2 regions of the Lysinibacillus telephonicus genome follow, and region 1 is predicted to be linked to the other one. Evidence: predicted binding sites of a transcription regulator. Region 1 holds the regulator's gene; the other holds the start of a gene.
What was found. The regulator LexA, encoded in region 1, represses DNA repair genes until DNA is damaged. The targets are predictions, from matches to a motif close to CGAACATATGTTCG.
Positions count from the first base shown of each region.

Region 2: the regulator LexA is predicted to act here: its motif matches at 5,829-5,842, upstream of addB (helicase-exonuclease AddAB subunit AddB).

Region 1 covers NZ_CP155468.1:1,589,958-1,605,972, forward strand. Annotated here, with positions in the region: gene MKY04_RS07515 (GNAT family N-acetyltransferase) at 1-25, shown strand, start outside; gene MKY04_RS07520 (prepilin peptidase) at 406-1,161, shown strand; gene MKY04_RS07525 (DUF6434 domain-containing protein) at 1,282-1,869, shown strand; gene MKY04_RS07530 (gamma-glutamyl-gamma-aminobutyrate hydrolase family protein) at 2,113-2,823, shown strand; gene lexA (transcriptional repressor LexA) at 2,927-3,547, opposite strand; gene yneA (cell division suppressor protein YneA) at 3,717-4,061, shown strand; gene MKY04_RS07545 (YneB family resolvase-like protein) at 4,051-4,710, shown strand; gene MKY04_RS07550 (Zn-dependent alcohol dehydrogenase) at 4,836-5,942, opposite strand; gene MKY04_RS07555 (aldehyde dehydrogenase family protein) at 5,960-7,471, opposite strand; gene MKY04_RS07560 (lyase family protein) at 7,482-8,789, opposite strand; gene MKY04_RS07565 (IclR family transcriptional regulator) at 8,854-9,672, shown strand; gene MKY04_RS07570 (AraC family transcriptional regulator) at 9,795-10,586, opposite strand; gene MKY04_RS07575 (mandelate racemase/muconate lactonizing enzyme family protein) at 10,705-11,838, shown strand; gene aldA (aldehyde dehydrogenase) at 11,850-13,286, shown strand; gene MKY04_RS07585 (iron-containing alcohol dehydrogenase) at 13,318-14,475, shown strand; gene MKY04_RS07590 (BCCT family transporter) at 14,501-16,015, shown strand, end outside.
Region 2 covers NZ_CP155468.1:1,121,455-1,137,469, reverse strand. Annotated here, with positions in the region: gene addA (helicase-exonuclease AddAB subunit AddA) at 1-2,284, opposite strand, end outside; gene addB (helicase-exonuclease AddAB subunit AddB) at 2,262-5,786, opposite strand; gene MKY04_RS05315 (TVP38/TMEM64 family protein) at 6,196-6,849, opposite strand; gene MKY04_RS05310 (helix-turn-helix domain-containing protein) at 6,862-7,413, opposite strand; gene MKY04_RS05305 (AzlC family ABC transporter permease) at 7,770-8,492, shown strand; gene MKY04_RS05300 (AzlD domain-containing protein) at 8,489-8,812, shown strand; gene MKY04_RS05295 (DUF4362 domain-containing protein) at 9,095-9,799, shown strand; gene MKY04_RS05290 (hypothetical protein) at 10,108-10,527, opposite strand; gene MKY04_RS05285 (hypothetical protein) at 10,887-11,093, shown strand; gene pruA (L-glutamate gamma-semialdehyde dehydrogenase) at 11,486-13,117, opposite strand; gene MKY04_RS05275 (SET domain-containing protein) at 13,594-13,971, opposite strand; gene MKY04_RS05270 (DUF3169 family protein) at 14,206-14,886, opposite strand; gene MKY04_RS05265 (helix-turn-helix transcriptional regulator) at 14,883-15,089, opposite strand; gene MKY04_RS05260 (site-2 protease family protein) at 15,252-16,015, opposite strand, start outside.

The DNA of each region.
Region 1 (16,015 bases):
AATTTTGAAGGAAGAGTGGAAATAAACGATAAAGTTTCAGTATTCATTAAAAATTCAGGAATAGTGCAAAAAGGATAGACTGTTTTGATAGCAGTCTATTTTTGTTTGCCATATATCTGAAAAAACACCCCGCTTAACTAGCAACTTTTTTCGTATATAACGAGAAAAGTCGCTCTTTATAACAAAAAGTTCCTTGCTGTATGTATACTAACGCAAACTTTTTGTTTTTATCTATTTAACGTACTAATGAAGGGTTTAATAGCTTTGTATATTTAAATAAGAAAATATTGTATGCTATGCTTGTGTGTGAAAAATAAAGTTTGAATTTAAATAAAAATTTTTTGATTCCGCACAACATAGTCGAATCCAATCATTACTACCAGGTAAAAGTAAGGGGAGGTTAAATTGGAAATTATTATTGCAATATTTGTATTGATATTGGGTCTTGTATTTGGTTCCTTTTTTAATGTCGTTGGACTAAGGGTACCGATTAAGGAATCAATTCTCACCCCATCATCACATTGTAGAAACTGTCAACGCCGTTTAACAATTGTCGACTTAGTACCCGTACTTTCATACATAATTTTAAAGGGAAAATGTAGAAACTGTAGTACAAAAATTTCGCCGGTTTATTTATTAACAGAACTCGCAACCGGCTCATTATTTGCCTTTGCGTTTTGGAAAATAGGAATAGACAGCGAACTTGTTACAGCATTTTTTTTCATCTCGCTTTTAATAATCATTGTTGTTTCGGATTTTGCATATATGTTAATTCCAGATAAAATTTTACTATTCTTTCTCCCTTTTTTAGTGGCTGGGAGAATTTTATCACCACTTGATCCTTGGTGGGATAGTTTGCTTGGTGCGTTTATTAGCTTTGGCATACTTTTGTTAATTGCCATCCTCTCAAAAGGCGGCATAGGTGGAGGGGACATTAAGCTCTTTTTCTTAATAGGTCTAGTACTAGGAACTTTAAACTCTCTGCTTACACTCTTTATTGCCTCTGTGATTGGTATGATTTTCGGTGTCACTACGTTAAAAGCCCGGGGGAAAGGAACAAAAACTCCTGTACCATTTGGACCAGCTATAGCGCTGGCTGCAGTTATTGTTTATTTTTACGGAGATTCTATATTGGAATGGTATAGTAAAGTAGTTATTTAAAAGCTTAACGAAAATCGTTAAGTTTTTTTATGAATTTTACAATGCTGGATGTTACTGGATAAAATAAATTGAATTTAGGGAACTAATGTTCTAATATTAAAATATATGGAGGTGATTTGGTTGAGACCGAATTTAACAAAAAATATTAGTATTCAAAGTTTTAGAGATTTTTATTGGTTAAAAGAAGAATTACAATTATTTTGCCGACAACATGGAATAAGTGCTTCTGGCTCTAAAATGGAAATTTCCGAGAGGATTGAAGCGTTTCTTCAGACAGGAGAGATAAAAAAACCTATTAAAAAATTTACCTCTAACAAGAAGATAGAGCCGCAAACAAATTTAAGCCTTGATACAGTTATTACGGAGAATCACCGATGCAGCCAAGATGTAAGAGCGTTTTTCAAAACTGTTATTCCAAATTTTCATTTTTCTACATATATCCAAAATTACTTTAAAAATAATATTGGAAAAACATATCGTGACGTAGTTGATGCTTGGTATATAGATTTAGAGAGAAAAAAGGATCCCTCTTATAAAAAGGAAATTGCCTCTCAATTTGAGTACAATCAATTCATTCGTGACTTTTTCGCTGACCCGAAAAATCAAGGGAAAAATCGGCAAGAAGCAATTGAAGCATGGAAAAAAATAAAGAAACTTCCCGGAAGCAATAAATACATCCCTAAAAATTTTCCGTTAGATTCATTTTAAATTGTCAAATATAAATTCATTTAGATTTCAGATTTGGCTCGATCATTCCTTTTATTAAACGTTTAAGAGGTGCAAACTACAAAATACTTGGCGGAAATCATTCAATTCATTACATACATTTTTTATTGAACAGTAAGACAGGAAAGCATAAAGATGACGAATAAAGTTATTTTTGAAGGAAATGAAAGCTCCCCAAAAGAATATTCTATAACAGGTAAATTATAGATTTTTGGAGGTGCTTAAATGAAACCTATTGTCGGACTTACGATGACTAAAAGTGACAAGAAGTATAGCTTGAATGCACCATATGTTCAATCAATACTAGATGCTGGAGGTGTCCCTTTATGTATTCCGTTTGGTGTAGAAAAAGATGTAGATCAACTTATAAGTACACTTGATGGTTTGCTATTAACTGGTGGGGTAGATATTCATCCTCATTTTTTTAATGAAGAGCCTCATCTTAATCTCGGTGAAGTAAGTTTACGGAGAGATCAAGTTGAAATAGCCCTTGCCAAAGCTGCATTGAAAAATAAGCTTCCAATATTTGCGATATGCAGGGGAATACAGCTTTTAAACATTGTATTAGGTGGGGGGCTTTATCAAGATATTAATACACAATTCGAAAAAGAGCCGCTTCTTCATAATCAAAAAGCGGAACGTCATGAAGCATCTCATTTTGTAACGATAAATTCTGAAAGTCTGTTATATAAAATAATTGGAAACGATAAGATTGCTGTAAATTCTCTTCATCATCAAGCCATAAAAGATGTTCCGCATGTTTTGTTAATAACAGCTAAGGCAAGTGATGGAATAGTAGAAGCTGTGGAGTTAAAAGATTATCCGTTTTGTATTGCTGTACAGTGGCATCCAGAAGAGATGGCAGTTGCTGGCGATAAACATTCAAAGGCATTGTTTGCTGAGTTTATACAGGCTTGCACCAAGTATAAAATTTAACTCATGTGAGGGTTCATATATTTAAAGTTAAGAAGACATAAATATTGTTCATTCAAAAAAAGGTTGTCCCAAAAGTCAGATTAGACTTGCGAGACAGCCTTTTTTAGTGGAATTGACGATATAATCCTACTACTTTTCCTAAAATAGTTACTTGGTTTACTAAAATCGGATCCATGCTGGAGTTTTCTGGTTGTAGGCGAAAATGCGTTTTTTCTTTAAAGAATCGTTTTACTGTAGCTTCATCATCTTCAGTCATGGCAACTACAATATCTCCATTATTCGCAGTAGATGTTTGTTTTACCACCACGTAATCTCCATCAAGAATGCCAGCTTCTATCATCGATTCACCCATAACTTCAAGCATAAAAAGTTTATCTTCACCGACGCCATATGTATCAGGCAGAGGGAAATATTCTTCAATGTTTTCAATTGCAGTAATTGGCAGTCCGGCTGTAACCTTCCCTACAAGTGGAACATGTACAACAGATTGCTTTTGAACAGTTTCCCCTTCATTATCTAAAATTTCAATTGCACGTGGTTTTGTAGGGTCGCGGCGAATTAAACCTTTGCTTTCTAATCGTGCTAAATGACCGTGAACGGTTGAACTAGAAGCAAGACCAACAGCTTCTCCAATCTCACGAACAGATGGCGGGTAACCTTTCGTTCGAACCTCTTCTTTTATGAATGCTAAAATATCTTCTTGCCTTTTTGATATTTTTTTCAACCTTCTCACCTCTTTAAGTGAATATGTATCTCTATTAATTACATATAGTATATCAGTATGCGAACAGAAATGCAAACATAGGTTCGTTCAAAGTGTTGACAAAAACAAATGTTCGTATTAAAGTAAGAACATACATTCCGAACAAACATTCGAAAAAGGAGTAATAGACATGAATTGGTTACAAAAAAACAGTTATATTGTGGTTTTATTTACGGTTTTTATGATGATGGCAGGCTTCCTATTCATAACAGATAATGGTGATACAACATACGAACAATATGAAATCCAACATGGCGATACCCTTTGGACATTAGCGGAACAGTTTCGTGGTAAAATGACAATTGAAGAGTGGATTAAATCCGTAAAGGCTGAAAACGGCTTAAATAATGAAATAATCGTAGCTGGGCACCAAATAGCAATTCCAGTCAACGAAAATAGTAATTTTATTGCAAAAAAAATAGAGGATGAAGAGGTTCATCCTATTGAGGTAGCGGTTAAAAATAATGACAAGTAACAAGACAGCAGTTATTTATACACGAGTAAGTACAGAAAAAAATACTCAAGAGACTTCACTAGTTAGACAAGAAGAAGAATTATTACATTATGCAGAAAAAATGAATTATCAAGTGTTGAAAACGTTTCAAGATCAACAGAGCGGCTATGAAGTTGAACGAGAAGGTTTGCTTGAAATGATGGATTTTATTAAAGAAAATCATGTAAAAGCGTTATTTGTGCAGGATGAAACACGTTTAGGACGTGGTAATGCACGAATGGCTATTTTACATCTTCTTCAAAAAAGTGGGACAACTATATTTTCTTTAAACTCCGCAGGTCCAATTACATTAAATGAGATGGATACAATGCTTCTTGAAATTTTAGCAATTGTTGAAGAATATCAAAGGAAGATTCATAATGCGAAAATTAAAAGAGGTATGCGTCGCGCGGTTGAGAATGGATATAGGCCTGAACTAAACATAAAAAATCGGCACAACCACGATGGCCGTGAACGAATTGATGTACCGATTGAAGAAATTGTGAAGCTCCGTCAAAAGGGACTTACCTTTCAAGAGATTGCTTCAACTTTAAGAGGTTTAGGATTCGAAGTTAGTAAAGCAACAGTACATCGCAGATATACTGAATATATTGAGGATGGAGAAAATTAAATATTATTCTTCTGTTTTTAATTTTATTTATTGATGCAGGAGTATTCGCATAGAGTCAAACTAAAATAGCAAATAATAAAATTGATGGCATTTTATTATTTGCTATCTATTATTTTAGAATATACTCAATCAAATGTTACTACAGTACGACCTACATTGCTGCAGCTGTGGTTATGGAAACTATCTATTGCAATGTTAATATCATCTAGTTTAATAGTTTTTAAAATCAGCTCATCAAGCTTCAATTTTCCATCTAAATATAGTTGTGCAATTACAGGGAAGTCTTTCAATGGCTGAATATCGCCATAAAAGCTACCTTTAATTGTTTTGCCTACACGATGAAAACCACCTGCTGGTAGATTTAATGTTTGATTTGGATTGAAGGCACCAACAATTACTATTGTGCCTCCTTTACGCGTACTATGCCATGCGGTTTCAGTAGCACGCGTGTTTCCAGTACAATCTATTGAATAATGGACACCCAAACCATTTGTTAAACCTTTAATTTGTTCAAAGGAGTCAGGTATAGATGTATTAACAGTATGTGTTGCACCAAATTGCTTAGCTAATTCTAAGTTGCTCTCTTTAATATCACAAGCAATGATTTTACTTGCACCAGCAATTTTAGCACCTTGGATTGCATTGATACCAACACCACCTATACCAAAAACTGCAACAGTTGAACCGGGCGTTACACCAGCAGCTTTTACAGCAGCCCCATAACCGGTAGCAACACCACAGCCGATAAGTGCAGCCTGCGCCATAGGCATACCATCAGGAAGTTTAACACAAGACATCTCAGGTACAACCGCATATTCAGCAAATGTTGATAGTAATGAATTATGATAAATGGTCTCTCCATTAATATGAAGGCGAGAAGTACCATCTAATAATGTTCCATCAAACATTGGGTCAAATGCAGATTCACACAAATTGACAGTTCCATCCAAGCAGAACTCACAAACACCACAATACGGCACCCAGCTTAGTGCAACTTTGTCTCCAACTTTTACTGTCTTAACCGAAGAACCAACTGCAACTACAATCCCAGCACCTTCGTGTCCTAAAATTGTTGGGGTAGGGGTAGTTGGGTCTTCTATAGCATTTAAATCACTGTGGCAAACGCCTGTTGCACCGATCTTCACAAGTACTTCGTTTTCTTTTGGATTTAGTAAATGTACTTCTTTTATTTCTAATGGTTTGTTTGTTTCCATTAATACAGCAGCTCTCATTATTGCACCTCTTCTATTTAGTATGCGAACCATATAGCTCGTTTTGAAACAAATGAATTTAATGAATGAATTGCATATTCTTTTCCCCAGCCACTTTGCTTAATACCACCGAAAGGACTTGCCATATCGTAGCATCCATAACGATTGACAAATACCATACCAGCTTTTAATTGATTTGCAACTCGATGAGCACGTGACGGGTCTCCCGTCCACAAACCGGCACCTAGTCCATATATAGTATCATTTGCCATCTCAATAACTTCTTCTTCTGTTTTGAAAGGAATCACACATAATACAGGACCAAAAATCTCTTCTTGTGCTACTGTCATTTTATTGTGTACATTTGCAATAATTGTTGGTTTTATAAAATAGCCGTTTGCATTAGTACCTTCTAAATCACGTTCACCACCGGCAACAATTGATGCACCCTCAACACGGGCACTTTCAATGTACTCTAAAATAGATTCCATATGAGCTTTTGTACATTGTGCACCTTGATCACTGTTCGGATCGAATGGGTCTCCACATTTGTAGTTTCGTGCCCGTTCAGATATTTTTTCTACAACATAATCATAGATGGTCTCTTGCACAAAAAGTCTTGTAGGAGAAGAGCATTTTTCACCTTTGTGAGTGAATAATGCAATAAATGAACGCTCTATAGCTGCGTCTAAATCTTTATAATCATCAAAAATAATATTTGGTGATTTGCCGCCAAGTTCAAGTGTGACAGGTTTTAAATTGCTATCGGCTGAATTACGTAATAATTGCTTTCCAATTTTTGTGGAGCCAGTAAAAGAAAGTTTATCAATGTCAGGGTGTTTACTAATCCAAGAGCCAACCTTACTATCTCCGACTAATAAATTAATAGTTCCTGGCGGCAAAACATTATTGTCATCTAAAATTTCAAAGAAACGTATAGCAGAAAATGAAGTTGCATTAGCTGGCTTTAGTAACACTGTATTGGCCATTGCTAAAGCAGGTGCCATTTTTAGAGCTGCCATTTGTAATGGGAAATTAAATGGAACGATTTGACCACATACACCTATTGGGTCTGCAGTAGTTACGCTTAAAAAATTGCCTTCAACTGGGTTGTTTTCTGTATAAAATTTATCAGTCCAACCTGCATAATATTCGAATAGTTCGATGCACTCCGTCATGTCTTCCCAAGATTCTGTATAAAGTTTTCCATTATCCAAGGATTCTAACGTTGCTAACTCTGCTTGATGTTTCTTAATTAAAGCACCGATTGATTGTAAAATTTTAGCACGATTTTTTCGAGTGACTTTCTTCCAATCGTCGCTTTCAAGTGCTTTTCGTGCAGCAGCTACCGCATCATTTACTAGCTTCTCTGTTGCAATTTCATAATTTCCATTAATTTCGCCCGTTGCAGGATTGATAGATTCGATTAGTTCATTTGTGCCAGTTTTTACCCATTCACCATTTACATAAGAGCACTTAATTTCCTTAAGCCATTCTTTAGCCCATTCTAATTTTGGCTGTTCAATTCCGTTAAATTGTGCAGTTGTCATTAATATCACCTCAAATTAGATTCATTAACTTTATTTCTTCAAAACTATGTTTCTTTAATAATTCATTCACTTTTGTGTAGCCAATCTTTTGTTTTAAACGTGATAGGTAGGGGATAGGTGAGCTTGCCAACTCAGAGCAACGCTGTTCATTTATTTCAATCCCTGCAATACATTTATTACGGAAAAGCTCTGTGACATTGGTTATTAAATTAATTTGGTCAAGTATGTTAAATACAGCAAAGCTTTCAAATACATTTAAATTTAATTCTGCGTGTTCAAGTGCACCACAAACTGATCGGTGAATTCCCAAAACTTGTAGAGAGCATTGAATAACTGTTTCGGGAATAACAGGATTTATCTTTCCAGGAAAGAATGAAGAGCCGTTTTGAACAGCTGGTAGCTTTATTTCATTAAATCCACCATAAGGTCCGGAAGATAAAATACGTAGATCTTTGGCAATTTTTAAATAGGCATTACTTAGCTGTGCTAATTGATTGGAGACATCTATAAATAAATCAATGTTTTGTGCACAATCAATTAAGTTTGGATTTTTTTCTAGAGGAAGCTTAATCTCATCCTTTAAAATTCCTACTATATTTTTTTTGTAATAATCCGATGCCCCATCTCCAGTACCCACTACAGTTCCACCTAAATTAATTAAAAGTAATGGTTGGATGGATGCTTCTATGGAAACTGCTCTCCGTTTTAACAATTCAATATAGGCGCTAAAAAAATCATAAAAACGAATAGGGAGCGCGTCTTGTAAACAAGTGCGAGACATTGTTTCAACATCTGAATACTCGTTTGATTTCGCACTAAAGGCTTCAATCAATAGATGAACTTGTGAAATTAATTGTTTAGCTAAAATGAAAATAGTAATTCTACTTGTCGTACTACAAACATCAGCAGTTGATTGGGATAGATTAACATCTTCAATCGGATGAACTTTAAATGTGGAATGTTGAAGTTTCTGATTTGCAAGTGATGTTAATACTTCATTCACATTCATATTAATTCCGATTCCGCCTCCGCCATGAAATACATCAACTGGAAAGTGTTCCAAAAAATCACCTGCTTGAATTTTTTTACATGCATATTCAATGGCGTTGAACTTGTCATCAGAAATTAATTTTTCATAATTATTGGCTTTTGCAGCAGCTAACTTTACTGATGCAATTGTTTTAAGGTATTCAGGGTAATTTGATAACGGCTTATTAGAAAAAGACATATTTTGTAATGTACGGACCGTCTGAATACCATAAAGTAATTTTTCATCAATTTCTATTTGTCCAAAGGAATCACTTTCAATTCTAATCAACAAACCACCCCTTTGTTCATATTATGAACATTTAATTCACTATGTGAACTTAAGAGCATTATAATTGCAGCTTCTTAAAATTGTCAATACTTCAATTATTTTATGTTATATTAGTTTTATGATGGCGAATGAAGGAAAAACAACAACAGTACAATCAGTCGAACGTGCACTGGATTTGTTAGAGCTTGTAGCAAATAGTGAACAATCAATTTCAATTATGGAGTTGATGGAAAAAACGGGGTTAAACCGAACAACGATTTGGAGAATATTAGGTACTTTAGAAAAAAGGGGATATATTGAGAAAGATGAAGTAACAAAAAATTATCAAAGAGGAGTGAAACTTTACCAATTAGTGAGGGGTAATGATAGCTATAGTTATTTAGTAAAAGTTATACAACCTTATATGGAGGAAATTAGTAAGAAATACAATGAAACTGTCATTTTAAGCGTATTTCAAAATAAAAAAATGTATAACATTTGCCAGGTGGATCCTGAGCAAACGGTTCGTTTAATGAACTATACAAATACTTTTTCACCGTTACATTGTTCTTCTAATGGTAAATTGCAGCTTAGTTATTTTACTGAGGAAGAACTGGAATCTTATTTAATGTATCCTCTTGAAGAATTCTCTTCTTTCACTATTACTAATAGACAAGCACTGAAGAAACAATTAAAAGAAATAAGTCAGCAAAAATATAGTCTTTCCATTGGAGAATATGATGAGAGCGAGAACGCTATTTCTATAGCAATTGAGGCAAATAATAATCCAATCGCTTTTATAACACTTGGAGGACCTGCTTTTCGAATTTCGGAGAAAGATTTACGTGAAGCTGCCCCGCAACTGTTGGAGGTGGCAAAAGAAATCTCAAGTAAATTAATTTAAGTAAAGAGCTAACCAAAAAGGGAAAGTTTTGGTTAGCTCTTTTACTATTTATAAAAGTAATCTACTACTAAAGTTGGCAGTCTCTTTTGACAGAAGAATACTCCAAGTGAACAACCTACTTTTTACATTCGGTACACTTTTCTAAATTCTGAAGGAGAGATATTCATTATTTTTTTAAATTTACGACTTAAGTAAAAACCATTTTGAAAGCCACATTTTTCCGCAATTACATCTAAATTATCTGTAGTTTCAATTAGTAAAGTTCTTACAAGCCGCAAACGCACCATTGTTAAGTAATCAATAGGATTAACACCTACTTGTTTCATAAAGCGGCGAGTTAGTTGAGAAGAGTTAAGGCGATGCTTTTCAGCCAACTCTTGGAAGCTTATTTTATCTTCAAAATTATTATTTATATATGTGATGATATCTACAATAACCTCATCTTTAATTTGTGGCTCTTCTTCTAATATAAATAATTCATTTTCTATTAATAATTGAATTGAAATATCGTAAATTAGGTGAGCTTTAACTTGTTTACTATATTCATCCTCTGAAAATGAAAGTTTAGCAAAAAAATTATAGGTTGATTTTAATCTTTCAAGATTTTGTAGAGTATTTACTCCAACTCGGAAATAATTTTTCATATCACTATCAGCACTAGCCTGAAAAAAGTGGAATTTCAAAGGGCTAACAGCTCTACGGAATAGTGGATACTGGGGAGGGCAAACGATAATATCCCCAAATTTAGCAATACCAGTGGTGTCAAGATATTTATACTCCATTTCACCTTCTTCAATACAAAAAAATGACCAATGAGGGTATGTATCATGCGATAATTGAAATTCCTCGATTGGATTCCAATAAGAGTGTTGATGAATGGAAAAGCTATTTTTCTTTAATAATTCATCTATCAAAATTTTCACTCCTTTGCAAAAAAGTATATGTTTTTGGAAAAAACGTGTATTCATTAATCATTAATAATTGTATAGAATGTAAAAAAATATTGAAAGCGCTTTTTTGGAGGAGATAGGATTGAAGATTACTGGAATTGAAGTAAAACATTATTTATTACCTTTAGATCCACCATTTAAAGCTGCGTGGGATCCGCAGCCAAGGAAGAAATTTGCATCTACAGTTGTATATGTCCACACTGACTCAGGAATTACAGGAATAGGCTCTGGAGACTTAATGATGGGGCTAAGTGGTCATGAACATTTATTTATTGGACAAGATCCATTTAATATCGAGCGTCATAACCAAGTTATTTCAAATATTGATTTCCATTATGGACGTTGTTGGCCATTAGATTTAGCACTTTGGGATTTAATGGGGAAAGCTACAAATCAACCTGTATATAAGCTTCTAGGTGCAAAAAATGAGAAAATACTTGCTTATGCTTCTACTGGTGAAATTGTTACTCCGGAAGTAAGAGCAGAACGAGCATTACAGTTTATTGAGCAAGGCTTTAAAGCTATGAAAATTCGTTTCCACCATACCGACGTAAGAGATGATATTAAAGTGGTCGAAGAAGTACGAAAAGCAGTAGGAGATAAACTAGAAATTATGGTAGATGCCAACCAAGGATGGAAAATGCCATGGGATACAGAACGTACTTGGGATTTAAAAAAAGCGACTTCAGTAGCACGTGAGCTGGAGAAGTTGGATGTATTTTGGTTAGAAGAACCATTAGCTTGTCATGAATTTAAAAATATGGCAAAACTGCGAGATAAGGTTGAAATTCGTATAGCTGGCGGTGAAATGAACCGCAACTGGTATGACTTCCGAGAAATGAATCGCAACAACTCTTTAGACGTTTACCAGCCAGATGTAGCATTAACAGGTGGGATTACAGGGGTTAAAAAAATAGCTGAGTTGGTACAGGGTCAGGGGGCTTGGTTCAGTCCACACACTTGGACTAATGGGATTGGAGTTTTAGGGAATCTTCATTTAGCGCTGGGGGTAAGTAATTGCCCATATTTAGAATTCCCATACGATCCTCCAGCGTGGTCAAATGAGCGTCGTGATTTCGTGCAAGTAGATAAATTAATGATAGATTCCGACGGTTATCTGCAAGCATCTCAAAAACCGGGATTAGGATTTGAACTTGATCAGCAAGCACTTGAAAAATACGAAATAAAACACTTTTATGTAGGTGAAACAGTTTAGGGGGGAACACAATGGAGAGATGTACTGCTTTTATTAATGGTGAATTTTTAAAAAATGAAACAAATTCATGGATGGATGTTGTTTACCCGGGAACAAATGAGGTTGTTGCACAAGTTCAAAGCTGTACAGCGGAGGATGTCGATAAAGCGGTTGAATGCGCGGCAAAAGCATTTAAAAAGTGGAAAAATACCCCGGCATTTCAACGTGAAAATTATGTAAAAGAGTTTGTAGCATTGTTGCGTTTAGATGAGAATTATAAAACCATTGGCAAATTTATTAACTTGGAAATGGGAAAACCTATTAGTGCTGCAAACTCAGAAGCATTTTATAGTGCTGATTTAGCTGAATACCAATCGCAATGGGCTCGTCGGATAGAAGGGGAAGTTATTACTAGTGATTCAACAACAGAACGTATTTTAATTGAAAGAGAGCCGTTGGGGGTAATTGGTGTAATTGTTCCATGGAACTTTCCAATCTATGTTTTAATACGCAAGGTTATCCCAGCGTTAATAGCAGGAAATACAGTAGTAATTAAGCCAAGTATAAAATCACCTATATCAGCTTTAAAGTTAGCAGAACTGTTTCAAAAAGCTGGTTTTCCAGAAGGGGTTGTAAATGTCGTAGTTGGTGCTGATGAAATAGTTGGAGAGGCATTAACTTCAGCAAATATACAAATGGTAACATTTACAGGCTCAACGAAAGTTGGGCAGCAAATTATGAAAAAATGCGCGGCTAATATGATTCGTGTATCTCTTGAATTAGGTGGGAAGGCACCAGCTATTGTTATGGAAGATGCAGACATTGATTTGGCAGTTTCCGCAATAAAAGGTGGCCGTTTATCAAATTCTGGTCAAGTATGTAGTAATACTGAGCGCGTTTATGTGCATGAGTCGATTAAAGAAGAGTTCGTATCGAAGCTATTAGCAGCATTTGAAGAAGTAAAAGTTGGCGACGGACGTACTAATCCCGATATTGAAGTTGGTTGCCTTGTGTCCTCGGCGGATGCAGCGCGAGTAGACAAAATGGTAAAAGAAGCTGTAGGAGAAGGAGCCGAAATTTTATGTGGCGGGCGCATTTTATCTGAACTTGGTGATAGCTTTTATGCACCAACTATTTTAGTCAACTGTCATCAGAAAATGAACGTTGTACAACAAGAAGTATTTGGTCCGGTACTTCCAATTCTATCATTTTCAACAATTGACGAAGCAGTTGAATTGGCAAATGACTCAGAGTATGGACTTACCTCAAATATTTATACGACATCTTATAAATCAGTAATGAAATTAACAAAGGAATTAAATTTCGGTGAAGTATATGTGAATCGTCAACAAGGAGAAGCTTATCAAGGTTACCATGCTGGATGGAAAAAATCCGGTATTGGAGGAGATGACGGAAAACATGGCTTTGAAGAATTTTTACAATATAAAACGGTGTACTTAAGTTTTTAACAAGAAATTATTGCCACAAGGGGGATATCAAATGACTGCTTCACTTAGTTACTACTCTAGAACAAAAATATTATTTGGTGAAGGTGTATATCTAAATCTACCAAGTGAAATTGAAAAACTAATAGGCAAAGAAAAGGTCCTAATAGTAACCGACCAAGGGGTTAAAATGGTTGGAATATTAGACAAAATTGAAAACGTTTTAACTGAGAAGGGGTATACAGTTGATACATATGTAGATGTAAAACCTGACCCTTCAATTATACAAATCGATGAAGTAGCAAACATAATTCGTGAAAACAATATTAAATGTGTCATCGGATTAGGTGGAGGTTCAGCGATGGATGTTGCGAAAATGGCAACACTTGTTTCAGGTGATATTCATAACACAATGCACTATGCATTGATGGAAAATCCATTTAAAACAAGTGAAGTAGTAAATATCGCTATCCCTACAACTTCTGGTACAGGTGCAGAGGTAACTAGTACCGTTGTATTTTCAGACACAGAAGGACGAAAAGTTTGGGGATGGGATGAAAATATGGCGCCAACACTTGCCATACTAGATCCTACATTTACCGTTAATCTTCCAATTCATTTAACAGTAGCAACAACTCTTGATGCATTAATTCATGCAATGGAAGCAGTAAGTGGTCGCCGTTCAAATCCAATAATTGAAGCATTAAGCTACCAATCTATTCGTTTAATTAATGAGAATTTCGAGAAAGTACTTTCCAATCCGCATGATTTGGAGGCTCGTGGTAATTTATCTCTTGGCGCAACTTTGGCAGGCCTTGCCATTGAACAAGGGGGAACTGGTCTGGCACACTGTATTGGCCATGCATTAGGAACTTTAGAGAAGATTCCACATGGAAGAGCAGTAGCAATTTCATTATATAAAACGATAGATTGGCTAGTAATAAATGCGTCAGAAAGCTATAAAACAGTGGCACAAGCGATGGATATAGAATGGAATGCTGAAGCACCTTTAAAAATTGCAGCGCGGTACAAACAATTAGTTAGTGTTGGTCAGCTTGATTTGTTAGTGGGAGAAGGAAAAGTTGGTGAACAACAAATAAATCATTTTGTACAAATAATGCAAGATCAAGAAAATCAACCAATGCTGCAAAATAGTTGTGCAGTTCCAACAATAGAAGACCTAAATCGATTTGCTAAAAGTATTTTTAATTAATATTTCTTACAAAGGGGACTAAGAAATGAAAAAAATTAATTTACGTCATGGAGTGTTTTGGCCGCCATTTATTTTACTACTCGTTGCGGGCTTATTTAGTTTGTTATATCCAGATTTGTTTCTTGAAAAGGTAAATATTGCGAATAATTGGCTATTAGATAATGTTGGATGGTTGTTTAGTTTGAGTGGTCTACTTATGCTGGTTGTTGTCATTGCAGTTTACTTCTCGCCTTTAGGAAGATATCGAATTGGTGGTAAAGATGCAAAGCCAATGCTAAGCATGAAAAATTGGTTAGCTATTACATTATGTACTACTATTGCAGCAGGTGTGACATTTTGGGGAATTGTTGAACCTATATATCACCTAGTAACTCCTCCGGAATCATTAGGTCTAGAAGCAAATAGTGCTGAAGCAGCTATTTTCTCCATGTCTACAATGTATTTGCATTGGACAGTTACACCATATGCAATATATTGTGTGCCAGCATTAATGTTTGCTTTTGCATTTTATAATATGAGAAAAAGTTTTAGTTTAAGTTCGACGTTGGCACCGCTTTTAGGAAAACGTACTGATGGGAAATTTAGTTCATTTATTGATGGTATTTCACTTTATACATTAGCATTAGGTATGGCATCGGCAATGGGGACTGCTGTACTGAATCTGGCTGGCGGTGTCCACTATTTAACAGGTTGGGAAAGTAATACAGTAATGTGGGCGATTATAGCAGCTATAACTATGATTACTTTTACTATTTCTGCTTCAACTGGTTTAATGAAGGGTATTCGAATATTATCTAATATTAATATGAATGTCTACATTATTATCGTACTTTTCATCTTTATTACAAGTCCAATGACATTCATCGTTAATTTAGGTACAGAATCTTTTGGTCATTATTTAACAAACTTTTTTGAAAAAAGTTTGTTTACTGGGGCTGCTGCAGGTGATATGTGGCCAAAATGGTGGACTGTATTTTACTGGGCAAACTGGTTTGCATGGGCGGCTATAACAGCAATGTTCTTAGGTCGTATTGGTTATGGGTATACAGTTCGTACTTTTATAGCAGTAAACTTCGTGTTCCCTTCTATATTTGGTGCACTCTGGATGACAATTTTCGGAGGTACCGCAATCCATAAACAACTTACTGATGGTACATTAGGAGATATTTTAAATAATTTTGGTGCAGAATCAGTATTGTATGCTGTACTGGCAGATGTTCCGTTGTCAATGATTGTAATTCCTTTCTATTTATTTATTGTTTTTATCTCTTTCGTTACTGCATCGGACTCAAATATTTCGGCTATGGGCGGTATTAGTTCACACGGTATTTCCCCTGAGAGTCAGGAAGCTCATATTATAATTAAAGTAATGTGGGGTACGGCTGTAGGTATCATTGCATGGGTAATGTTAAGTTTTGCAAAAATAGATGGAATAAAGATTCTTTCAAATTTAGGTGGAATACCAGCCTTAATTTTATGTTTGGCAATTGTCGGTTCATTATTAAAGGTTGCAAACAACCCTGCAAAATATGATGTAACT
Region 2 (16,015 bases), 470 kb from region 1:
TGGCCTGACGCTGCTTGCCGTTCGCCATTGCTCCTACCATCTCATAATAGTTTGTATCGATATAAATTTTCCAAATTAAATCTGATAGCGAACCTCGACGTGCTAAATTTCTCCATGTATTTAGTTGGTGTAAAAACGTTTGTAATTTCTCAGCAGTAATTAAATTAATGCCGCTTCTTTCTTCTTCAACAAACTGTTTTACTGCCTCATAAAATGGAACCTTTTTATTTACTAATCGAATAGCTGCCAATTCATTTTCAGTACAACCGATAAATGGAGATCGCAAGACAGAAGCTAGCGGAATATCTTGATAAGGATTATCAACAACCTTTAAAACATTTAACATTACCATTACTTCAAGTGCTTCAAAATAACCTTTTGAAGACTCAGCATACAACGGAATCCCTGCAGCTTTAAATTCCTCAACTAAATCACTTGACCAGGTCATAGAACGCATTAAAATAACAATATCACTATACCGCATAGGGCGAATTCGTTTCTCTGGGTCTTTTTGCTTTGCGTCATATACCGTTGCACCATTATCCATAAGCTCTCGAATTCGCTTAATAATGAAACGTGCTTCCTGCTGGGACTTTTTCATCTCTTCCTCAATGATTGCATCCATCTGCTCTTCATCATCTAAATCGGAAGTGTCTTCCTCTTGCTCCTCATATAAAATCGCTAGCTCGATGGGCATATCAACTTTATTATAAGGAGCTCCTGGTTTTAAACCTGCTTTTTCGTCATAGGCAATTTCTCCGACCGTCTCTCCCATAATTTGTTCAAATATAAAATTCGTACCGTGCAGAACTTCCTCCCTACTGCGGAAGTTAGCATTTAAATCAATTTTTAATCCATTTGAAATTGGTTCCTCTTCAAACAAATTATATTTATTTAAGAAAAGCATAGGCTCAGCTAAACGGAATCGATAAATGGATTGCTTCACGTCACCAACCATAAATAGATTACCATCTACTTCGGTGCCACTCTTTACTAATTGAAGTATCGTTTCTTGAAGCATATTTGTATCTTGATATTCATCTACAAGTACTTCTTTAAAACGATTTTTAAAATCTTTCGCAACAGGGGAGGGCTGCAATTTTCCATCTTCTTTAACAGTTAAAATTTCAAGTGCATAATGTTCCAAATCTGAAAAATCTACCAATCCCCGCTCGAGCTTAGCTGCTTTAAACTTTTCGCCAAACTGCTCGGTTAATTCAACTAAAGTTTCAATAATTGGCGCCATCAATCGTATTTCTTGCAAGAGCCGTTCAGGCTTTCTCATGAAAAATGCTTCTTTTATTTGTCCAACGACTTTTTTAGCTAGGTCTCGTTTTTTCTTAGCTTTTTCCTGCAGCTCTATATCGCAGCTATCCTTTTTCATTCTAGCTAGAGTGGACCATTTCAGTGTTGAAAAGAAATCAAATGCTTCTTGCCATGTACCATGCTGAATACGGCGTATTGCTTCTTCAATCAATGCAAAATCCAATTCTGCTGTTTCTCCGTATGCAAAGGGTCCATCTGGTTTTAAAGCATACTGGCGAACCTCTTCAATATGTGCTCGAGCCTCTTCTAAACTAAATTTAATCGCACTTTTTAAAGATTCAATATAAGGTAAATCATCAATCGTTATATCATCAGGCAAATCATATTGTGCTGGAAGTGAACGCAACCATTTTGTTGGTTCAGGATGAACTCGAGAAATTTCATACAGTTTATCAATTAAAGTTTCGATTGCTTGGTCATCTCGATCAGAGGTAAAACTATCTACTAATCGGTAAACAGCATTAACCTTTAACTCATCCTCATTGTCATATGCTTCTTCAAGCACCTCTGCAAGCACATCATCACGAAGTAATGCAGATTCCCCTTCATTTGCAATTCGAAAACCTGGATCAATGTCAATTAAGTAGGCATATTGACGAACAATAGCTAAACAAAAAGAGTGCAAAGTTGAAATTTGAGCTTTATTAACTAGACTTAATTGTCGACGTAAATGTGCGTTGCGTGGATCTTTCGCAATTTCTTTTTCCAGCGCTTCTGCCATTCTATGACGCATTTCAGCAGCTGAGGCATTAGTAAAAGTTACGACGAGAAGCTCGTCCACATCAATTGGATTATCTTTCGAAATGACTTTTTCTATCATACGATTAATTAATACTGCTGTTTTTCCTGAGCCTGCTGCTGCAGAAACAAGAGTATCCTGCCCTGTTGCCCATATGGCCTTCCACTGTTCATCTGTCCAAGTAACATCAGGTCCTTTATTTGGAATCGATAGCACCATTGCCCTTCAACTCCTCTCTTATTTTTGACACGATATTAACCGGTTTATCTGATTGAAGCTGATAGTAATGTTGTTCATTGTCTGTCGGGTCAAACTGGCATACTGATTTGAAGCTGCAAAAATCACATGCTGTCTTTCCTTTTAATCTATATGGACGGATAGCAGTTTCTCCATTTAATATACCGTTTCCTGCCGCCTGATGCTTTAACCTTACATATTGCTTTATTTCTTTCATTTCATCAGGTGAAACAATACGTGACATCGATGGTGATGCTGTACCATCCTTTTTTAAATAGACGGGCACAATTTTCGAACTACCACCAAGTTCTAATTCTTCATCCATTGCAATTAAAGACTCAGAGTTTTCAGTGAGCAGCCCTCTCATGCGATATTTTTTCATGCGCTCCAATTCTAATGTCATATCATCTAATTCCTGTTCAATTTTTAAAATTGGATTATGAACATGGACATACAAGACACCCGCAGCATCAGCATCACGATCTAACCAGTTGCTGGCATTCTCTAATGCAACATCTAAATACGTTAATAGCTGTAGGGAAAGACCGTGATACACTTCATTTAAATCTAAATCACGGCTAGAAGATTTATAATCTACCACTCGTAAATAGGATTTATTGCCAATTTCAGCACTATCAATTCGGTCGATTCTACCTCGCAAATGCATTTTACGTCCATTATTTAAATTAATTTCTAAAGGTGGTAGCTGTTCATTCGGCCCGAAAGCTGCTTCTATTGCAATCGGTTTAAAAAATGATAGTTTAGCATGTTGTGACAGTGCTATCATCGTACGTTCAACAATTCGAATTAATTTTCGTTGAATATAACGATAACGGGCACTGCTTAATAGTATTTGATGAGAAAATACCGGAACGATTTGCTCAACAGCTTGCCGTGCTAATTGGCTGCATTGTGTACGAGTCAATCGATTCCACTGCAAGTTTAGACGTTTTGTTTCAAGCGTTATCCATTTTAATGCCTCATGGAACAAATCACCCATAGCAAAATTTTCAAGCCTATATACAGCTCGTTCTTCTAATCGCAAACCATATGTTGTGAAGTGAGAAAATGGACAGCGATAAAACTTCTCAATTCGAGAAACACTGGATGTAAGCTCTGTCCCATATAATTCTTCAGTAATATCTTGAGTTAATTTCTCTGCGACATTTTTCTTTTCCAATGGACGCATTACGGTTTGTAGAACGTGTTTCCAATCATCCGCTTGTTCATAAAAAACTTTTAATGCAAGCCATTCCGGAGCTAGGTTTTGTGAATATTCTGCTTGGCGAAGCTGCATAATTAAAAACGCGAGCGATGTTCTTGGATGCTGAAGGTAGGACAATACGTTTTTAGGATTTAATTCTTCAGCTGGATCAATCAGAACTCTCTTGTGAGGCAATGTCTTAATACCATTGACTTCAAACAATTTATGCAGACGATTTATATATAAGGACGGTAATAACGCTTTACTTTCCTCATCAGCACTTGCATAAGTAACATAAAGTCGATCACTTGGCGAAGAAAATGCACGATAAATCAAAAATGCTTCTTGCAATAAACGATGTTTTGAAGTCGGTGAAAGTTCTGTATCAATATCTGCGAACCAGCCTCTTTCAACATCTGTAATTAATCCTTCGTAATCCATTCGCATTGGATATACTCCATCATTGACTCCGATGACAAAGACAACTTTTTTATTATCAAAGCGTGAAAATTCAACGGTTGCAACTGTTATTTCATCAACAGATGGAGGGATTTTTGAAAACTTGAGCGTATCATACCCTTCATCTAAAATTTGAGCTGCTTCTTCAATTGTTAGTTTTTGATCTCCAAACATAATAACAAATTGATCTAAAACATTAATCCAACGATTCCATGCCTGATCATGTTCACTAGCACCGTGTAATTCATGCTCTTCTAATTCTGTATCTTTTAGAACTTGCAACTTATCATATACTTGTAGTTCATCAATACAGTTGTACAGTGCCATTGCGATATCTCGTCCAGTTTCAGCTTTGGATAAGGCCGCTTGCAATTTTTCAAGAGGGGTTTTTATTATTTCCTTCATTTCATCTATTAGCTGCTGCATTTTGAGTTCTTCATCTGTTTGATGTTTAGAAAAGAACTCTAACCCGCGGTACTTTTTATAAAACCAGCGAGCATCTTCAAACCACCGATATCCGTAAATACCTTGTGCAATGACAAAGTTTTCGAACAGGTCAGCCTTCTCACGCATTTCTTTTAAATCACTATTTAATGGGAAAAGTAAATCTGTTTTAACACTTCTGAATACAGGTTCGTATTGCCAATTGGATGTCATAACTTCTAAAATTGAACGGCTAAACTCGATTAATGGATGATGCAGCATTGGCTTCTTCTCATTAGTAAATACCGGAAGATCGTATTGGGCAAAAATTGTTTCGATTAATGGATCATAAATATCTGCTTGACGATACATGATCCCTATATCTCGATAACGAACTCCCTCTTCTTGTACGATTCGACATATTTCCCGGGCAATAGCATGAATTTCTGCTCGCCGATTTGCCCCTTCAATAATTTGGACATATCCATCTGCTTGAGCAGTTTTAGGGATAGATTCATGAAACTGCTCTTCAACATGTTGCAAGTCATAATTATGGTATCGGTAACAGTTCTCTAAATGAATGCGAGGTTCTATTTCAATTTGAAAATTATGCGCCTCTTGTATTAATTTGTCGTACATAACTGCTGACCGATAAAAAACAGCCTGATCATCATCTTTATCATTTACATCTTCAAAAGGCAATACGACAGTTACTCTTTTTGCAAGGGCTAATAGTTGCTTTACAATTTCAAACTCCCTAACTGTAAATGCAGTAAAACCATCGATATAAATATGAGCTTCTTTTAATTTCTGTGAATTTTGCAGTTGCTCAATTAAAATCGGATAAAAACCATCACTATCGACATAACTATCTCCGAGAACTTCTTCTAATTTATCTAAAATGATTTGTAAATCTTTCGTCTTAGCAATTAATGTATTTGGTGCAGATGTCTGTTCCAGCTTGGTAATGGCTTCGTTTAATACAGTACTGTCGATATTATATTGGCTAAATTCTTTAATTAGCTGTTCAACTTCTTCTGTAAAACCCCGTTTATCTGCTGCTTGTCGGAAAAGTGTAAATTGATCCTTGTTTTCAGCAAGTAAACGGCGAATCAACATCCGGTAGCCAATCTTATCAATTTGTTCCTTCGCAATGCCACCAGTTTCTTGCAATATATACCAGGCAAGTCGTTTAAAGGTCATCACTTGCGCTCTTATAATGCCTCGAATATCGTAATTATTTGTTAGCATATATTCTGCTTGATACGACATTTGATCTGGAACAATTAAGTAAATCGGTGCGCCCAATGGCTGTTCTTTTAATTCCTTCACGATTTCATTATGGATAAGTGTTGTTTTCCCTGTCCCAGCTCGTCCACTGATTACTCGCAACGACATGAAGCATCCCCCTTTTCCCACGTATTATTTCTATTTTATACAAGAATGTATGTTCGAGTCTTATAAATTTTTTATACTTTTATTAATCTTTTATTTTAAGCATCTATAAAAAGTTACAACTTCTATTATAATATTTTTTTAGTATAATTGATAAAATTCCGTATCAATTACCCCTTGGCGTAATTATACCTGCCGCTGTCGTTTTCGGTAAAACTTTATGTGCCCAATTTCGGACTCGTGCTTTGGCCAACACAATGTTGGACAGATAACCATTGTCACGTAGATTTTCTAGTTTACTTCCTTTCCTAACTCCTCTACGAAATCGCATGGTTCTCTGGAGAGGCTTTATCATTCCGTCTTCCGCTCCCAATACAATAAACATCTGTTTTAATGAAGAAAAAAGAGCGATTTATAATAACCGCTCTTTTTTCACTGACATTTTAACTTTCTTTTTTTTATCTTCTCCTTGTTTTAAATCTCGCTCAACTTTTTTGTTTAAATGTTTTTCAAAGCCTTTTCCTATAATCCAAAGCAAGAAGATTCCAATCCCAGCAAATATTAATTTCACCGGATCTGTTAGCAACGCTTTAAGGTCATAGCCTAAAGCACTCATACTCGCAATCATTACGAATTTTCCTGCCATTATCACGAACAAATAATATTTTTTCTTAATATTCGATAACCCAGCGACAATATTTACTAAAACTGAAGGGGTAAATGGAAAACAAAGTAAAATAAAAAGTGGGCTTAATCCCCGCATATCAACCCATTTGATAAGCTTTTGAACCTTTTCTTTCTCTATAAAAACCTTTAAACGAGGATGTCTGCCAAATCTCCTTACAATTAAAAAAACTGCATATGATCCAAGAACCGTCCCAATCCATGATAATAGGAAGCCTAACCACAAGCCATATGAGCTGGCATTGGCAACTACTATGACAACTAAAGGCAAGAATGGCAAGAATGCTTCAATGAAAGGCAATAGAATACCAATCAGCGGTCCAAGTGTCCGATAATGTGCTGCTAAATTTTCAATGTTTTCTACTGTAAACCAATCGTTCACATGTCCCACCCTCTATCGATATTGAATAATTAAATGTAAAATTGAAACCTTATCTGTAGGGTTATGGTAATGATGCTCTTGATGTCCGGAAAATACAAGCGTATCTCCTTCCTCCAGCAGCTCTTCCATACCTCCAGCATGAACAACAGCTTGTCCTTGTATTACAGTTAAAGTTTCCTCTACTCCTTCTGGATGTGCTTCACTCCTATGTATCACACCAGGATCCATTTCAATTTTGTAAAATTCCCATCCACGCTCTGGTGCATATGGAATAATGGAAAAAACTCGGTAACCTCCATCTTCTTCGGAAACAACAGTCGAGGTTTTATCATTGTATTTTTGAAATTGTTCTTTTGGTGGTTGTAGTAATGAAGAGAATGAGATTCGCATACCGGAAGCAATTTTCCAAATGGTCGAAACTGTCGGATTTGAATCACCTTTTTCAATTTGTGCCAACTGTGCTTTGCTTACATTTGTAGCTTTGGCAACATCATCTAAACTTAAACTTCGTAGTTGACGTATTTTTTTTAATTGATACCCTATATTTTTACTCATTTGCTCCATTTTTCTCACCAACCAATTGTTCATTTTAAATGACAAGTGTATACTATAAAAGACAGACTTTTGAAATATTACTGATTATTTTATTATAGTCTAAATTTTCAATCATAGTTAAAAAACATTTTGACAACCGTAGTAAATTTCATATTTCTTATTTATCAGCTATTACTTAAAAGAATTTGTTTAGCTTTATAGTATAGCGATATGTTTATTAAACGATTTTGATTATATTTTGTTTCACATTTCATCTTTGTATATATCAAATTTACATTATTCCTCATGTTTATTAAAGTTACATATTACTAGTTTTTCATTATTTTATTGCAAAATTTAATATTTTTCGAAAGGAAGCGAATCGCTTGAACACACAGGTAAATGTTAATCATTCTCTTACACTTGATACGTTTTCACAAGGTATAAAAGATTGCATCCCAACACTACTAGGATACATAAGTATCGGATTGGCTTTTGGTGTAATTGGAATTACTTCTAATCTATCGATATTAGAAATTTTTCTATTATCTGTGATTGTATATGCTGGATCTGCCCAATTTATTTTTTGTGGATTATATGTTGCAGGGGCACCATTTTCGGTCATTATTATCACAACTTTTATTGTAAATTTACGTCACTTTCTTATGTCGTTAACTGTTGCACCACATTTCACACGTTATTCACCATTGCGAAATATCGGATTTGGTACATTATTAACAGACGAAACCTTCGGGGTAGCTGTCACTAAATTAACAAAGGAAAAGCATCTTGGCGGGAACTGGATGGATGGCCTTAACTTAACGGCATATATAACATGGATTGCCTCATGTACATTAGGCGGAATAGTTGGAAAGTGGCTGCCAAATGCAGAAAGCCTAGGATTAGATTTTGCATTAATTTCAATGTTTGGAGCATTGCTTGTTCTTAACCTTGTTGATTTATCTAAAAGTAAGCTGATGCATTATATAAAGCTTATTGTATTAATGGCTATTATTATGTATTGTTTGCTATATTTCTTACCAGGGCACTTAGCTGTTTTAATTGCAACAGTAATTGTAGCAACAATTGGGGTGGTGACTGAAAAATGACAACAACCCTACCAATGATTTTACTAATGCTCGGCTGTGCAATCGTTACATGGCTGCCCCGGGTGATTCCGTTTATTTTGGTGCGAAATGTACAATTGCCAGATGTTGTATTGCGCTGGCTGTCATATATTCCTGTTTGTATATTAAGTGCTCTTGTCTTGGAATCATTATTTAATGCTGAAAAAAGTATAGTAACATTTGATTGGTTTAATCTCGGAGCATTAATTCCTACTTTAATTACTGCAATTGCAACAAAGAGTTTATCGAAAACGGTTGTTGTCGGTGTATTAACGATGGCTCTTTTACGATATTTCTTTTAAATTATTTCTTTCCCAGTAAATATTTTATATTCAAGTCATTATTCCAGAACCTACAATGCCCTCAGTGTTAAGTAACAATATTGTTTAATTTACAATAAAGTCATTTAAAAATATTAAAGTTGTTTATTCAACAAAAACAGCTAATAGAAGCTGATTGGTATTCAATTATCGGGCGCGATTCTTCAAAAGCGAAGGATCGCGTTTTTTTATTAAGTAAAGGTGCAGGTCAGTAAATTTGTAACTTTTTTCTCATACTAATGTCTAAATCAAGGGGGAGATATTTTGAAAAAGATAATTATTATGCTATCAATAATTAATTTTGTATTAGTTGGCTGTTCTCAGGAGCCAAAAAGTCAAATAAGCGAACCAACAACTGAACAGAATGTAGAAACAAACTTTAAAACTAAAATAAACCATTTAGAATTAAAAAAGGCAGAAGAAATAGAGGTTTTTGAAAAGGCGTTAAGTGATTCAAAAAAAGAGCCAGGCATCGTCAATATGACTAATCCACAATATCAATTTAGCCTTGGTGAAGATTCATTTTTTCTCTGGATAAATGAAAAGAATGGAACAATAATGAACACAAATGATACACACACAATTTATACTTTATCAAGTAGTTCAGTTAAAGAAGTCTATGAGTTTGTTAATAAAGCCCAACCGCAAAAGATTGAAGAAGTAGTTTATGGACATATGGATATTCAAAATTTAGAGGGGTTAGATAAATTTATTAACAATGTAGAAAATCAAAATGAAGCAATATTAAATTTTATTCAGTATGGGACAGAGGGACAGCTTGGAGTTAGGACATTAACGTTTGATGGAGAACAAGTGTACGTTTTTCATAGTGTAGATGGAAATTTTATTGAGGAATACAGTTGTAAAAAATTAACAGTCCAAACTGAAGAAGCGATAAAAAAGTATATTCTTAGCGAATGTACGGGAAGTTTTAATGGGGATTTTGAGTTATTATCAGTTCCAAATTAATCAACCAATCGTGCTTTAAACTATTTTGCAGTTTTTGTGTTCTTAAATAATTTACAATCGTGCGCTTTAGTTTAATAAGCAACAGTAGAAGAATGATAAGAAAAAAAGAACTCGATTCCACTGAATAGGAATCGAGCCATATAATTAAACCCACCAGCACCAATGTGTGTTGCAACGTATACTCGACACATTGTGAGACTGTCGCGTGGTGTAGTTAGGTATAAGTAAAATAAAAAATAGTTGTGTTGAAAATCCTTATGTGAATCTCAACCTCTCTGCTTTTTTAATTTAAATGGCTAGTTTTTGTTTTATTTATTCAATTCCTTATATAAAACATATTTCAAAGCAGAAATTTCATCTTCAGACAGTTTACCTTCAATTTCAGATAATACTTCATCCTTACTAATTGAACCGTTTTGCACTTGTTCCTGAATCTCAAGTAAACGATTAACGCCCACTTTTTTTATTAACACACGTGTCGCTTCTTCCTTAGTTTGGAAAGGAAGAGTATCCGGATTTGTAGTTGCTGCCTCGTTTACAATTTCTTGAACGTTCGGATCGTTCTCGATATAGGATTTTACTTCTTCTAGATTTTCGTCATCTAAAGTAGATTCCACTTTTTCGATTATTTTTTCGGAAGCGATATTTGTCCCAAAATGCCACACAGCATAGCCAGCTGCTCCGAGTAAAACAAGGATACTAGCGGTAATTGTTAAAAACTTTTTCATCAACTCACTCCTGACACTTTGAATATAGCACAACTTCTTAAAAACCACGAGGAAAAGATGTTTCCTATAATTGATTTAATTACAATTATTTGTGAACCCCGAGGAGATAAATTTTCACCCTAATATTATAGATAGCAAAATTATCTATTTTATTGTACGTCCATATTTCCATCTGGGTACTTGTTCTACAATCAACGCTTTCCTTGAATAAGGATAGTGTATTTTCATTAAAGGACTTTTTCTGGAATAGCAATTGGATATTTATGTTAAAATAAAAAACGAATATTAAACGTAACATAGTGTGTATTCTTTGAACAATGAACTTTTAAAGAAACTACAAAAAGGTCAGGGGGATAGGCGTGGGGGATATTCTAGAGATATTTACAGGATTAGGCTTTTTCCTAAATCCAATATTTGCGATAGTTTTCTTTATTAACCTTGTTGAGATAAATAAGAAACTCATTAAAGGAAATGAATCGGACATTAGCAAGAACGTGCTATGGTTTGTTATATCTGGGACATATATTGTAACTATCTTAACCTGGATGTTTGGATTTCCGAAATAGTTCGCTTGTTTCTAAACAAGGAAAAGTAATCACTATTCCTGGAACTCAACAATTGGATGCGATTGTAAAATAAAGCTTAAATCTTCAAACGACTTTATTGTTATATTTTTTAGTATAGTGAAGTATCTTACATCAAAAATTAAATAACTTTATTGTCACGTCATACTCAGCAAGCAATTATAAGTAATAGAAAAACTGTCCCAAAAGTATTTATTTCCAAACTTCTAGGACAGCTTTCTTATTTAAAATCCTTTAATTTCAAGTTCTTTATACTTGTCGCTTCGCTTTTAGTACAAATAATTCAGATAAATTTCGTCTGACGGCTTAAGCTTCCGTCGCAGAAAAAGGGACGTCTCACACTTTTATGAGACGTCCCTTTTATATACTATAAATTATTCTTCATCCATAAATGGATATGCGATATCTGTAGTTGGTGCAAAGTTTTCTTTAATAACGCGAGGAGTTGTCCAACGAATCATGTTGAATACAGAACCTGCTTTATCGTTTGTACCAGAACCACGAGAACCACCAAATGGTTGTTGGTTAATCATTGCACCAGTTGGTTTGTCATTGATGTAGAAGTTGCCAGCTGCGCCAGATAAACGTTTTTCTAAGTGCATAATCGCTTGACGATCTTGTGCAAAGATAGCACCTGTTAATGCGTACATAGAAGCTGTATCTACTGAATCTAATGTTTCTTCTAATTTATTATTATCATAAACATAAATTGTTAATACTGGTCCAAAGATTTCTTCTACCATTGTTTTGAAGTTTGGATTTGTTGTTACGATGATTGTAGGTTGAATGAAGTAACCAACTGAATCATCATAAGTACCACCAGCAATAATTTCTGCTTCTTCAGATGCTTTTGCATATTCGATATAGCTTGTAATTGAATCAAATGCAGCTTTATCAATTACCGCACCCATGAAGTTTGTAAAGTCACGAGTATCCCCAACTTTAAGTTTTGCAGTTTCTTCAATTAAACCAGCTTTTACTTCTTCCCATAGGCTAGCTGGGATGTAAGCACGTGAAGCTGCTGAACATTTTTGACCTTGGTATTCAAATGCACCACGAACAAGGTTAGCTACGACTTTGTCTGCTTGAGCAGTTTCGTGAGCAAATACGAAGTCTTTACCACCAGTTTCCCCAACTAAACGAGGGTATGATTGATAGTTTGCAATGTTCTCCCCAACTGTTTTCCAAATAGTTTGGAACGTTGCTGTTGAACCAGTAAAGTGGAATCCAGACATACGAGGATCTGTTAATACTATTTCTGAAACTTGTGAACCACGAGATGGTACGAAGTTGATTACACCTTTTGGTAGACCTGCTTCTTCTAAAATACGCATAAAGTAATAGTTTGCTAGAATAGAAGTTGTTGCTGGTTTCCAAACAACTACGTTCCCCATCATTGCCGGAGCTGATGGTAAGTTACCACCAATTGCAGTGAAGTTAAATGGAGAAATCGCTAATACGAAACCATCTAATGGACGGTAATCTAGACGATTCCAAACATTTTTCATACTATCTGGTTGGATTTGATATACTTGGTTAGCATAATCAACACCAAAACGTAAGAAGTCTGCTAATTCTTGTGCTGAATCGATTTCAGCTTGGATAACTGTTTTTGATTGCCCTAACATAGTAGCAGCATTCATAACGTCACGGTAAGGACCAGAAATTAAATCAGCAGCTTTTAAGAAGATCGCTGCGCGGTGTTCCCATGGCATATTAGCCCATGCTTCTTTAGCAGCCATTGCTGCTTCAACAGCATCACGCAACTCTTTTTCACCAGCTTCTGAATAGTTAGCTAAAACATGTTGATGATTATGTGGCATAACTACTTGCTTCACTGTGTTTGTTTTTATATTTTCACCATTAATAATCACAGGGATATCCACTACGATACTAGATTGGCGTTGTAATTCTGCTTTTAATGTTTCTCTTTCTTTTGTACCTGGAGCATAAGTATTACCAGGTTCATTCTTAGGTGTTGGGATTTTAAAAATTCCGTTGCTCATTATTTCACATTCCTTCCTGATGATTAAATACTCTGTCATTATATCATAGACATATCCGTCTATATTGATAAATTATAACATACTTATTCTATTTTTTTACCTTTCAATTCCTTTACATTTTTTAGCAGAATTAAAGTTGAGCCTAGTATTATCTAATAAATCAAAGATTGCATAAATTATTAAATCCTTGTTAATTTTTTGACAAATTATCACCTAAGCATAAAACACTTATCTTAAAGCTAAAAAAATTATTGCAATAACCTATTTTATGTTTAATTTTAAGAGGTATATTCTGCTATGGCAGTAAACCTAAACAATATTCTAGTAAATTAAAAAAGCGTTAATCCTACTCCCTGGATCAACGCAACGGTAAGCCACAAATCATACTTCCTAACAGATAATATTTAAACATAAATAGTTTACACTTCATTTAAATCCTTTATCACGGCAACCAAACTAATCGGAAGTAATACTTTTTATTCTTGATCAAACCATAAAAGCTCTTTATCATCAACATCGCCGTTATAATTAATTAGAATCTCTTCTCCTGCTTTAATATCTTTAAAAGCATAGAAGTCAAAAGTATGATTATTGAAATTAATTTCATAAATCGCATTCGGTTCATAGGAATGATTAAACAACATTCCATAACCAAGAAGAATTGCAGTATGGTTTATTCCGTATTCAAATGCATAATCTGCGAGTATAGTTTGCTCAATGTATTGATGCTGGTCGTTTGGATAAGATATAACAGGGGCTTCATGAATAAGTACCCCTTTTTTAATATCACAAGTAGCAAATACCCCTCTATTAAATTCTCCGTTACTTATCTGAGATGTCTTTATTTCAATAATTTTAATCGCCTACTTACTTTTTAATTTTCTTTATTACTTTAACATTAAATTGAACATATAGCTCCTTTTACCCTTTTTAATTTACAAAATAGACTTCCTTTTTAAATCAATAAGATTAATTCTAATTAGAATAACTCTTTTTTCAAACCCGCTCAACTGGACTAAAATTTAGTAAACAATTTAAGTATCGTCATATTCCCAACCCTCTCTACGCTAAATTACGTTCCAAAACGATTACCTCTTAGGTTTTAAACTAAGAGCGAAATATGTTTGAATAAATAATAAAATACAACCGATTCCAACAATGCTTATTAATTGTGACTGCTCTGTAAAGATGGAATAGAACATTAATCCAAATCCTAATAATATTAGCAATAAAATTAACCAATAGTATAACTTATACAAGCCTTTTAACATTAGATATTTTTCACCATCATCAAAGCTATCAAAAAGTTCTTTTTGGTAAGTTGGCGAATGTGGATCTGGAAGTTCAAAATTAGGATTCGAATAACGTGTTAAATAACTAACAAGCACTAGGCCAAGAAATGATGCAATAAAAAGACAAATTGAATATAAGACTATTTTGGGGTAATAATCACGAACAAGCATAAATCCTGATATAAAAGAAACAAACGAAATAGAAAATGCAACTTGCACCCAAATTACAGTGCTATAAGATTGCCTCTCCACAAGTAATAAACGCTCATCCTCTTCCTCATCGCTCATCTTTTTTACACCGTTTACTTGAACAAATACCCCGTAAAAACTGGCTATTATTAAGCAAAGTAAACAACTGATATTGGCCAAAACCAATAAATTATAAGTAAGAGTTTGTTCTTTTATAAAACCCAACCAATTACTCAAGGAATATAGAAATATAACGAGCAATGAAATTGGTAATAAAAACTTCTTCACAATAATTCCTCCTCTGAAAGAATAAATACATCTTCAACTTTTTCATTAAATACCTTTGCAATTCTCACCGCGATAAGTAAAGAGGGCATATACTCTTCCCTTTCAATTAGACTAACAGTTTGTCTAGATATCTTTGCTCGTTTTGCAAGCTCTGACTGATTTAACCCATCTCTTGCACGAAATTCTTTGAGTCGACTTTTCACTTTCAACACCTCCAATAAATTTTATGTAATAATTTCCATTTTGACAACTATTATAGTCAAAATGACTATCTTTATTTTCATACAAAAACCGTGCTACAAATTTTTTGTAACACGGTTAAATACTTTTATAACTCTCTTGAATTAAACTATTCCATTAATAAATTAAATATCCATTCCCATAATTCTTTTCATTTCCTCGGACTCCATGATTATAGAATTTCCAAAGTAAGTACTTGCCGCTAAAAATACAACTAACCCCATATAAATTACAAATAATTTTAGCTTTGTTTTATTGTCGGTTTTATAATATGCTGCCTTTCGTTCGAATTCATTCTTTATTTTATGAACCTGTTCATCGAAGCGTAATAGGAATTCATCTATAATCTCTCTATCTTGCTCTTCTGTAGTTTCCAATTCTTCTACTTTATTTAAAATATTAAATGTCTCTCTCAATTGTTCGTTTAAAATATCCTTTTTAAACGAACCTGCATAATATGTAAAATTACTAACTGATGCTCTTTCAGAATGTTCTCTTAACAGATTGTTTGTCGTAATATAGGATGATACTTCCTTTTTATCTTTCGCAAGATTTTTTTGTTGCTGATAAATTCTATACCACTCCATCGCACCAATTATTGTTATGATAAATCCTAATATACTAAAGTTATAGATTGAATATCCAAGGAGTATGATTAATCCTACCGCCCATAATTTTGTGCTAATCCCAGCAGCAATCCGTCCTCCATCTAAAGGTGTTATGGGAATTAAATTAAATAAATTCAATAATCCTCCTAAAAAAATAACAAGCGCCCAAAAAGGATCCTCACTATAAAAATACAGTGGAAATGCTGGCAAAAACGCAAGAAGTCCGAAAACCGGCCCCATATAAGCTAAATACGCTTCATCTTTAGCACTCTTTGGCATTT